DNA from 2 places in the Nitrosomonas cryotolerans ATCC 49181 genome. Region 2 is predicted to be linked to the other one. Evidence: predicted binding sites of a transcription regulator. Region 2 holds the regulator's gene; the other holds the start of a gene.
What was found. Region 2 encodes sigma-54, which starts transcription at its own class of promoters, with help from an activator protein. Its sites were predicted from a motif close to TGGCACNNTTCCTGCT; they were not measured.
Positions count from the first base shown of each region.

Region 1: a site for sigma-54 is predicted at 3,324-3,339, ahead of BUQ89_RS05835 (pilin). Genes of this name have one in related genera too.

Region 1 covers NZ_FSRO01000001.1:1,301,020-1,306,508, reverse strand. Annotated here, with positions in the region: gene tnpA (IS200/IS605 family transposase) at 1-299, shown strand, start outside; gene BUQ89_RS13710 (hypothetical protein) at 347-523, opposite strand; gene glnE (bifunctional [glutamate--ammonia ligase]-adenylyl-L-tyrosine phosphorylase/[glutamate--ammonia-ligase] adenylyltransferase) at 483-3,260, shown strand; gene BUQ89_RS05835 (pilin) at 3,395-3,841, shown strand; gene BUQ89_RS05830 (GspE/PulE family protein) at 4,043-5,489, opposite strand, start outside.
Region 2 covers NZ_FSRO01000001.1:1,911,927-1,917,415, reverse strand. Annotated here, with positions in the region: gene BUQ89_RS08555 (flavin prenyltransferase UbiX) at 1-485, opposite strand, end outside; gene hprK (HPr(Ser) kinase/phosphatase) at 654-1,601, opposite strand; gene BUQ89_RS08545 (PTS sugar transporter subunit IIA) at 1,588-2,055, opposite strand; gene hpf (ribosome hibernation-promoting factor, HPF/YfiA family) at 2,194-2,520, opposite strand; gene BUQ89_RS08535 (RNA polymerase factor sigma-54) at 2,540-3,994, opposite strand; gene lptB (LPS export ABC transporter ATP-binding protein) at 4,049-4,771, opposite strand; gene lptA (lipopolysaccharide transport periplasmic protein LptA) at 4,812-5,363, opposite strand; gene lptC (LPS export ABC transporter periplasmic protein LptC) at 5,409-5,489, opposite strand, start outside.

The DNA.
Region 1 (5,489 bases), 610 kb from region 2:
TGGAAGAAATATTTAAAAACGTGTGTTTGGATTTTGAAGCAGAATTGGTGGAATTTAACGGTGAGCATGATCATATTCACCTTTTAGTTAACTATCCACCAAAAATTGCTATTTCTAACTTGGTAAATAGTTTGAAAGGCGTTTCAAGCCGACTTATTCGCAAAAAGAATTATCCCGAAATTAAAAATAAGCTTTGGGGTAATATGCTTTGGAGTCCAAGCTATTTTGCGGGTAGTTGTGGTGGAGCACCACTCTCGATTATTAAGCAATATATTGAACAACAGCAAAGACCGCATTAAACAGGCTTCGCCTGTGCGCTTATATCTCCGCCCTGAAGGACGAAGTTTTACGCGCTATTTGATAAACAACCCGGGTATACCTGCATGCAAACGAAATTAACGCCATCGCCCGATCGTCCCGATTTAAAGATCAGGATTTTCTGGCGGTTCTGACACCAGGCACGACCCACCCAATCACTGATTATGTCCACTCCACATCCCTCACCCGAAACCCTGCTTGCCACTGTTTCTCCCTTGAGTCGTTATATACAGCGCTTACTGGAAAGCGAGCCCGAGCAGCGCGACAGATTACTGGCCGAGATGCAACGCCCCTTTCTGCGAGAAGAAATGCAGGCATACCTCGACACACGGCCTGAAAACAAACAGCATGAAGCCGTGCTGCACCGCGACTTGCGAAACCTGCGTAAACGGGCCATGTTGCGGATTGCTACCCGCGATCTGGGCGGCCTCGCGGATTTATCTGAAATCATGGCCAGCATGACCGATCTGGCCGAAGTCACCATTAACGCGGCACTCAAGCAACACCACATCTGGCTAACGGACCGTTTCGGCGCACCGATTGGTGAAAAAAGCCGCACAGCCCAGCAAATGCTGGTCGTTGCCATGGGCAAACTGGGTGGGCGCGAGCTCAATGTGTCTTCGGATGTAGATCTGATCTTTATTTATCCTGAAGACGGCGAAACCGACGGTGCCAAATCCATTGCCAATCATGATTTTTTTGCCCGGTTAGGGCGCAAGCTGATTGCCAGTCTGAATGATTATACCGCCGACAGCTATGTGTTCCGGGTCGATATGCGGCTGCGGCCTTATGGTGAAGACAGCCCGCTGGCCATGAGTTTTGCCATGCTGCAGGAATATTTTGTGACACAAGGACGGGAATGGGAACGCTATGCCTGGATCAAGGGGCGCGTGATTGCCGGCCCGCCTGAGGCCGCCACCACACTCATGGAACAAATCGCCCGGCCGTTTGTGTTTCGCAAATATCTGGATTTTGGTGCTTATGAATCCATGCGCCGCCTGCACGTCCAGATTCGCAAGGAAGTCAATCGCCGCGAAATGCACGACAACATCAAACTGGGCCCCGGCGGGATTCGTGAAATTGAATTTATTACGCAGGTGTTTCAGCTGATTCGCGGGGGGCGGGATGTCGATCTGTGCATTCGTCCGACCTTAGCTGTGCTGCAGCGCTTGCAGGAGAAAAAACTGCTGGCGGCGGAGATTGTCACTGAATTATCCGAGGCGTATCGTTTTCTGCGCAAACTGGAGCACCGCCTGCAATATCTCGACGATCAGCAGACACAGACCCTGCCGGAGAACACAGCCGATCAGGCACTGATTGCCACGGCCATGGGTTGCCCGGATTTTGCGCATTTTATGCAGCAGCTCGATATTCATCGGCGCAACGCCGCGCATCACTTTGAACTGATTTTTGCCGCGCCCAGAAAATCTTCCCGGCATGATACGCTGGCCTGTCTATGGCAAACGCAGACCAAAGATGCCGCCCGCACCCGGGCAGCCGCCACCCAGCTCAGCACACTGGGGTTTGCTGAACCCACCAAGATTTCTGAACGACTGCAGCAGTTTTATGCCAGCACCGAGTATCTGCAATTACCGGAATTCAGCCAGCAGCGCATCAAAACCCTGATTCCGATTCTGATCGAAGCCGCCGCCGTTTATCCGCCGGTTGAGTCCACCCTGGAGCGCATGCTCAAGCTACTGGAAAACATCAGTCCGCATCCCGCCTATCTGGCGCTGTTACTGGAGCATCCGCACACCCTGCCCCGCGTGGCCAAGCTGGCCAGTACCAGTCAGTGGGCCATGGATTACCTCGGACGGCACCCGATTTTGCTGGATGAATTGTTGCGCAATCGGGCCCTGCGTACCCTGCCCGACTGGCCCACGCTGAAACGGGAACTGCTCTATCAGCTCAATCATGACAACAGCCCCAAACACAATGTCATCGAATGGCAAATGGATGTGTTGCGACACTTCCAGCATGCGCAAGTGTTTCAGTTACTGGTCAGCGATCTGGAAGGCTCGGCTGAGCTGGAAATACTCAGTGACCACCTGACTGCGCTGGCCGATCTCATTCTCGAGACCGTCTTGCAACTGGCCTGGTCGGGTCTGAAAAAGCGCCATCAGGCGCAGCCCGCCTTCGCCATCATCGGTTATGGAAAACTCGGCGGAAAAGAGCTCGGCTATGCCTCTGATCTGGATATTATTTTTCTGTATGACGACCCGCATCCGGATGCCTCCGAAATCTACAGCAAACTGTCTCAAAGCATTAACGCCTGGCTCACCAGCCATACCTCCGCCGGGCTGTTATATGAAACCGACCTGCGCTTACGCCCGAATGGCAGCAGCGGCCTGCCGGTGCACAGCATCGAAGCGTTTGCGCACTATCAGCGGACACAAGCCTGGGTATGGGAGCATCAGGCCCTCACCCGGGCCCGCTTCGTTGTGGGCGATGCGCACATGGCCACGATTTTTGAACAAACCCGCAAGGAAATCCTGTGCCAGCCCCGCAACCGGGCCGAGCTCAGGCGGGAGATTCTCAAAATGCGCGACAAAATGCGCGAAGGGCATCCCAACTCAACCACCCTGTTTGATATTAAACACGACCGGGGCGGGATTATTGACGTTGAATTTATCGTGCAGTATCTGGTCTTAGGCTATGCTCATGCACATCCCGAATTGACCGGTAATATCGGCAATATTGCTTTATTGAAACGGGCCGGAGAACTGGGACTCATTCCCATCGACCAGGCCGAACAGGTGCGCGCGGCCTACCGGGAATTCCGGCGGACACAACATTGGCTCCGCTTAAGTGGCGACACCAGTCTGGCCGGTGCTTCCCCCACCGAAGGCGTCTCACAACGCTTTGCGCGCGTGGCCGCCCCTTTATTTGATCACGCCCGCACCGAAGTATTAGAATTATGGACCCGCGTATTTGATCTGTAATATCATCACCTGAGCGCGATGATATCCGTGCTATCGACGGCGTTGTCGGTGCGACAAAAATATTGGCACAGATCCTGCTTATAAAAAATTACACACACCGAGTGTGTTATCACTAACCCAAAGGAGAATCACACATGCAACACGCACAAAAAGGTTTCACACTGATCGAACTGATGATTGTCGTGGCTATTATTGGTGTTTTGGCGGCCATAGCGGTTCCTGCTTATCAAACCTACACCAACAAAGCCAAATTCAGTGAAGTGGTATCAGCTGCCGCACCGTATAAATTAGCTGTCGAGCTTTGCTTTCAAGAACAGGGCACATTACTTGCTGCCAACTGCACCAACGCTCTTGGTGGAATTCCTCCCGTTACTGCCTCTAACGATGGTAACGTTGCGGCAGGCTCTGGAAAAATTCAAGCTAATGGCGCACTCACCGCCCAAATTCTAATGACGGCAATTACTGGCAATGGCCTGGCGGCTCAAACCTATCTGCTTACTGGAGTATCCCAAGGAGTTGGAAGACCTGTAGTCTGGACTAAAGATGCTGCGAGCACCTGTATAGCTATTGGTTATTGCTAACCCAAATACGTAATAATCAGTTTGTGTGAGTAAAACACAAATCTAAAACACCCCAGCAATGGGGTGTTTTTTTCATCCATTCATCCCATGCAGCTTCCGGCACCGATCATCGCAGCCGGGTTCCCCGCAGCGGTTTCCTTCAGTCAGCCCGATCCTCGATACATCAAAATGCCCTTTTGCGTCACATTCGGCCGAAAATCGTCACTTGATACACACCACGCGCACTTGATGAATGTCGGTAATGCCCTGCAATACCTTTTCTATTCCATCCTGCTTGAGGGTGCGCATGCCATCGCCCAGAGCGGTTACCAGCATTTCCGCCACACGCGCGTGTTCCTGGATATTCTTTTTCAGCAGATCACTGCCGATCATCAACTCGTGCAGGGCCACCCGGCCTGCAAAACCACTATTGACACAGCGATCACACCCCCCCGGTTTATAGAGCGTGATTGCGCCCTGTTCATCCCCATACTGCTTGATCCAGTCCGCTTTAATCGCTTGATAAGCCCCATCCCGATCCGTTTTAAACCGTTCGATATGCTGTAGTTCCTCGCAATATTCGGTTAACAGGGCCTTGATCTCGTGTTCGCTGGCCACATAGGCCGTCTTGCACGAACACAGGCGCTTGGCCAGACGCTGCGCCAGGATGCCCAATAATGCATCCGCAAAGTTAAACGGGTCCATGCCCATGTCCAGCAGCCGGATGACCGATTCCGGTGCACTGTTGGTATGCAGGGTCGCAAACACCAGATGCCCCGTCAGTGAGGCTTCAATCCCCAGGCTGGTGGTTTCCCTGTCACGCATTTCCCCCACCATGATGATATCCGGATCGGCACGCAAAAAAGATTTCATCACCACCGGAAAAGTCAGCCCGGCCTTGGCATTCATCTGCACCTGACGCAACCCTTTCTGGGTGATTTCCACCGGATCTTCCGCCGTCCAGATCTTGGTTTCCGCCCGATTCAAGTGTTTGAGTATGGAATGCAGGGTGGTGGTCTTACCCGAGCCGGTCGGGCCACAAACAAAAAACAGGCCGTAAGGCTTGCTGATAATGCTTTTCAGGGCCTGCAGATTGTGTTCAGTAAAGCCCATCTTATCCAGCGGAATGGGCTCCCCTGCCGACAAAAGCCGCATCACGACATCTTCCAGACCACCGGCCGAAGGAATGGTTGCCACCCGCAACTCAATATCCAGTGGGCCGAATTTCCGGAAGCGGATCTTGCCATCCTGCGGCCGGCGCTTCTCGGAGATATCCAGATCACACATAATTTTAATCCGCGTGACCAGTGGATTGCGATAACTGGCCGGAATCTCGATATACGACATTAATGAGCCATCCTTGCGAAAGCGGATGCGGGTTTTTTCCTTGCCGGGATACGGCTCCACATGAATATCCGACACCCCCATTTTATAGGCATCCACAATGATCCGATTGACCAGCTTGACCAGTTCATTATCTGACGCCGCCGAGGCTTCATCCAGTTCGTCGGCATCGTCGTCGAGCCCTTCTGGCAAACCGGACAGCATCTCGTTGATATTACCCATGTTATCGATCTCTGTATTATGATTCCCACCATAAAACAGATCCACCGTATTCTTGAATTCCCTTTTCGTGCAAACGCTGTAAATAACCTTGTATTTGGGAAAG
Region 2 (5,489 bases):
AGGATAACAGCACCGCTACGCGCAAGTTTTAACATATTCTCAAGATGGATGATCGAAAATGGCATTTCGCGCGGAACCAATATCAGTTTACGATTCTCCTTCAGCATCACATCTGCAGCTCGTTCAATCAGCTTCTGGTTTAATCCTGCTGCAATGGCTGCTAGCGTACCCATCGTGCAGGGACAAATAACCATCGAATCCGCAGGATTAGAACCCGAAGCAACCGGTGCAAACCACTCCTCCCGTCCGAATACGCGTAATTGCCCTTGAGCTAACCCGAAATAATTATTGAAAAATACTTCTGCTTCTTGAGCACGAGATGGCATTATCAGCTTCATTTCCTGCTGTGCAACAATTTGGGCTACTTTTGAATAAAGTAGGTATACAGAATTGCCTTCAGCCAGCAACATTTCTAACAGGCGGATTCCATACGGCATACCAGAAGCTCCCGTGTAAGCAAGCGTGATGGTTTGAGAATTTTTCATTTTTTACCCGATGAGACCTTTGCAAAACCCCAATAGTTGAAAAATTAACTCTTTATAATCAATAGATTAGAAACTTTTGGCGAGAAATTTTTCAAAAGTCTCCCGATATATACGTAAGCTTAGAACCAACTCTACAAATACGATACTGTACTAAATAATTCTTCAGGCTTATTCTGCTTGAACATCCCTCATTTCTTGATCATGCCGTTCAATAAAATCTTTAGTGCCGTCAATACCTCTTAACTGCAAGACATAATTACGCACTGCGGCCTCCACTAATACAGCTAAATTACGGCCTGCAGCAACAGGGATAATAACTTTGCGAACATCCACATTCATAATGTTTTCATTCAAATTACTTAAAGGTAATCGCTCCAATAAGTTGGCATCTGTACCACCTGAGTTTTGTAAATGTACGATCAATTTCATATTTTTCCGCCGACGTACTGCCGTTTCACCAAAAATAGTACGTATATTCAACATTCCCAATCCACGTACTTCAAGAAAATCACGTAACATCGGCGGACAGCGGCCTTCTAATGTCTCCGGCGCGATACGGCGTAGCTCTACAACATCATCAGCTACTAATCCATGACCACGACTTATCAGCTCCAAAGCCAACTCGCTTTTACCAACACCGCTCTCTCCAGTTATTAATACGCCCATTCCCAGCACATCCAGAAGTACGCCATGCAAACAGCTAGATGGGGCCAAGACATGCCCCAGATAAGTACGCAACAACCAAATTACTTCCAGACTCGGATAAGGTGAACACAATAAGGGTATAAGATTAGTGCTTGCCATCGCTCGCATTGAAACCGGCACTTCCCCACCGTCAGCAACAATAATACAGGCGATTCCGCTTTGGGTTAATTGCTTTATTTTATTTTCAAGGGAAGTAGGATCTAATTGATTTAGATAATTAACTTCAGCATTACTTAATACCTGTATCCAATTAGGATGTATAAAATTGAGATGGCCTATCACCCCTTGTCTAGATTGAGCAATAGCTTCATCATTGAGTTGCTTTTCACCTCCTGCCTGTCCCTCTTCCCAGGTTAAACCCAGCTTCCCTTTTTTATCATTAAATAATTGCGCTATACTAATTTGAGGCATTCGGTGTCCAATCAACAATAAGCTTATGAATCTCTACAGCATCTTTACTACGTAAAAGATTTTCGCGAAAACTCCTATCACTGAACATCTGTGCCAACTCACTGAGGATTTGCAAATGTTTATCAGTCGCTTTTTCAGGAACAAGCAGAATGCAGGCAAGATTCACTGGTTGACCATCAGGCGCATCAAATGGGATTGCCTCTTTCATTCTAACCAATGCTGCTACAGCTTCACGCAATCCTTTAATCCTACCATGTGGAATGGCTACCCCTTGACCAAGACCAGTAGAACCCAGTTTTTCACGAGCAAACAAGCTATCAAAAACCTGACTACGCGCCACCTGTAATGTGTTCTCAAATAATAATCCAGCTTGTTCAAATACGCGTTTCTTGCTAGCAACATCTAAATCAACGATAACATTGGATAGCGGTAATAATTGTGAAATGAGATTCATAGAAAAATAAAGTTATTTCCGTTAAATGGCAATGAAGTATTCTTTTTCTTACTTATTAGCCCTACTACAAAAATTATCTTGGCCAAATAAAAGCCATAGTCATCATTCTCAATAATGTGAGTTATATTTAAATTATTTCTATATCTCAAAATCCTGGTCTTTCAATGCACCTTCATTGCGACGCTCCAGGTTCTTCTCTTTATGTTTAAGTATTTGTCGATCTAGCTTGTCTATCAGGTTATCGATTGATGCATACATATTAGTACCATCCGCTTCAACAAAGATATCCTTTCCCCGCACGTGCACGTTTGCTTCAGCTTTTTGTCCATGTTTCTCCACCGACAATGTCACTGTAACATCGATTACATGATCAAAATGGCGCGTGATTTTATTTATCTTAGAAATAACATATTCGCGCATCGCGGGCGTAATTTCTACGTGGTTACCAGTAAGATTGAGATTCATTATGTCTCCTTAATTCCTATTAAAATGACTTACGAAGATTAGTCGGGGGAATTTGCATTGACTCCCGATATTTTGCTACGGTACGACGAGCCACAACGATATCCTGTTGTCCTAGAATTTTTGAAATCCGGCTATCACTCAGTGGTTTTTGTGGATTCTCAGTTTTTACTAATTGCTTAATTAACTCACGAATGGCGGTAGCAGAGCAAACACCACCCGTATTTGTCGCAACATGACTGCCAAAAAAATACTTAAGTTCAAATATACCACGAGGAGTATGCATAAATTTTTGAGTGGTCACACGTGATACGGTTGATTCGTGCAAATTTAGATTATCGGCTATTTCTCGTAATACAAGTGGACGCATAGCCACTGCTCCATATTTAAAGAACTGTTGCTGGCGCTCAACAATCGCACTGGACACACTCAGGATGGTACTGAAACGTTGATGAATATTTTTAATAAGCCATTTAGCTTCGCTTAACTGGCTAGCCAATCCATGCGCTGAATCATGATGACGCTGGTTCAGTATATTGGCATAAAGACGATTAACACTAAGACGTGGAATAGCATTTAGATTAAGATTCGCCACCCAGATTCCATTCATTTTTTTTACAATCACATCTGGCACAATATAACGCACATCTTCAGAGTTGAATATTGCTCCTGGGCGCGGGTTAAGATGAGTAATCAATTGCTGAACTGAACGTAAACAATCATCATCGCAACTCAGTAATTTTTTAATCTGGCCAAAATTCCGTGATGCCAGAATTTCTAAATATTCATTTACCAATAATAACGCTTGATCGCGATAAGGCGTCTCAACTGGCTGCAGCTGTAACTGTAACATAAGACATTCTCTCAAATTACGTGCTCCAACTCCAGATGGGTCTAGATGCTGTAAGTACGCAAGAGCAATATGCATATCATCCATATCGATTTCAAGCTGCGGCGGCAATATCTCAACCAATTCCTGCAAATCCTGAACAAGATAACCATCATCATTCAGGCTATCAATCAACAAACCTACGATGCTCTTATCGCGTTCAGAAATCTGACTTTGACTAATTTGTACATTCAAATGCTCGCGTAAACTAATCGGCTTTGCAGCCAATTGCGGCAGCTCATATTCATCTTCGCGCGAGCCATTGTAAAAATCATGGTCTTGCTTCCAATCAGATTCATTGTTCTGACTCATCACTGTCGTAGTCATATTCTCTACTGAAATGACCTCTTTAGCTGCGTCATCCTGGAAGTCCGACGAATCTGACATGAGCAATTCTGAATTATTACCTGGTTGCACATCTCTGTAATCAGAGCAATTATCCCATTCCAGTAACGGATTCTCCTGCATTATGCGTTCTATTTCCTGACTTAACTCTAGCGTAGACAACTGCAACAATCGAATGGATTGCTGTAGTTGTGGTGTAAGTTTTATTTGCTGTGATAATTTTAGCTGGAGAGTTGGCTTCATTACTTTAGTAAAACAGCAGTTACATGTAACCTCGGATTAATTCAAACATCATCTTTATAGTCGAAAATGTTCTCCTAAATATACTTTTCTTACACGCTCATTATAAATAATTTCATCAGGCTTCCCGTTAGCCAAGACCGTTCCCTCACTGATAATATAGGCTCGGTCACAAATTCCTAATGTCTCTCTCACATTGTGATCAGTAATGAGCACACCAATATTACGTTCCTTAAGAAAACGGATTACTTTTTGTATATCAATTACAGCAATAGGGTCCACACCTGCAAAAGGCTCATCCAATAGAATAAAGCGTGGTTGTGATGCTAATGCCCGAGCAATTTCTACACGGCGGCGCTCTCCTCCAGACAAACTAATAGCAGGATTAGTGCGCAAGTGACTAATATGAAGATCGTTTAACAAATCATTTAAATGTTTTTGTATCTCATCAGAGTTAAAGTTCTGTAACTCCAGTACAGCGAGAATATTATCCTCTACAGATAAGCGTCGAAAAATTGATGCTTCCTGGGGTAAATAGCTGATGCCAAGGCGAGCACGATGATGAATCGGCATCTGGCTTAAATCATGGCCATCCAAATAAATACCTCCCCCATTAAGCGGCACTAATCCCACAACCATATAAAAGCAGGTTGTTTTACCTGCACCGTTAGGCCCTAGCAAACCAATGACTTCACCACTCGCAAGAGAAAAAGAAACATCGTGCACTACTGTACGCGACTTATATTGCTTTTTTAAATGATTAGCTTCTAATTTACTCATTTCCTAGATCTAAAGCTCGGTCATCGATTAGCATGAGGTTTTACGGCGTATCCGTATCTGCGTTATCAGGTTTATTCTTCGGTTGAATCACCACCCGAACTCGATTATCAAGACCCGTTTCAACACCTCGTTCGTTGCTCCCGATCACCTGGAAAAATTCGCTGTCCATATCATAAGAGATATAATCTCCTTGAACTTCATCCAATCCACGTTTTAAGCGTGCCTTCCTAAACAATTCTATCTTGTCAGTTTTATTGTCCAACTCAACTCGTTTACCCCATCCCTCAATATATTCATTCAGTCCATCACGCTTCTGCCGAAAACTAACGAGATCTCCCCAAGCAGTCGCATATCGAAAACCATAAGCATCCTCTTTCATGACCACTTTGTCAGCACGAATAAGCAGCGTTCCCTGAGTGAGTACGACATTACCTGTGAATACGCTAATTCGATTACCATCTTTTCGATTGACATCTTCCACGGTTGCACGATCAGCTTCTAAATGAATAGGCTTATCGCGATCAGCACGCTCAGCCAAAACGGTCTGTGTAAAAAACAGACTGAATAAGAAAGCTAGAAAATGAGTCTTCATATATTTTTTATTAACAAATCGCCAGCTAGTGTTTATTAGTCAGTATCATTTATCAACAGCTCGCACGCGCGATAACAATTGGACCATACCAGTACGATTATCTAATTCAAACCCAATTGCATCAAT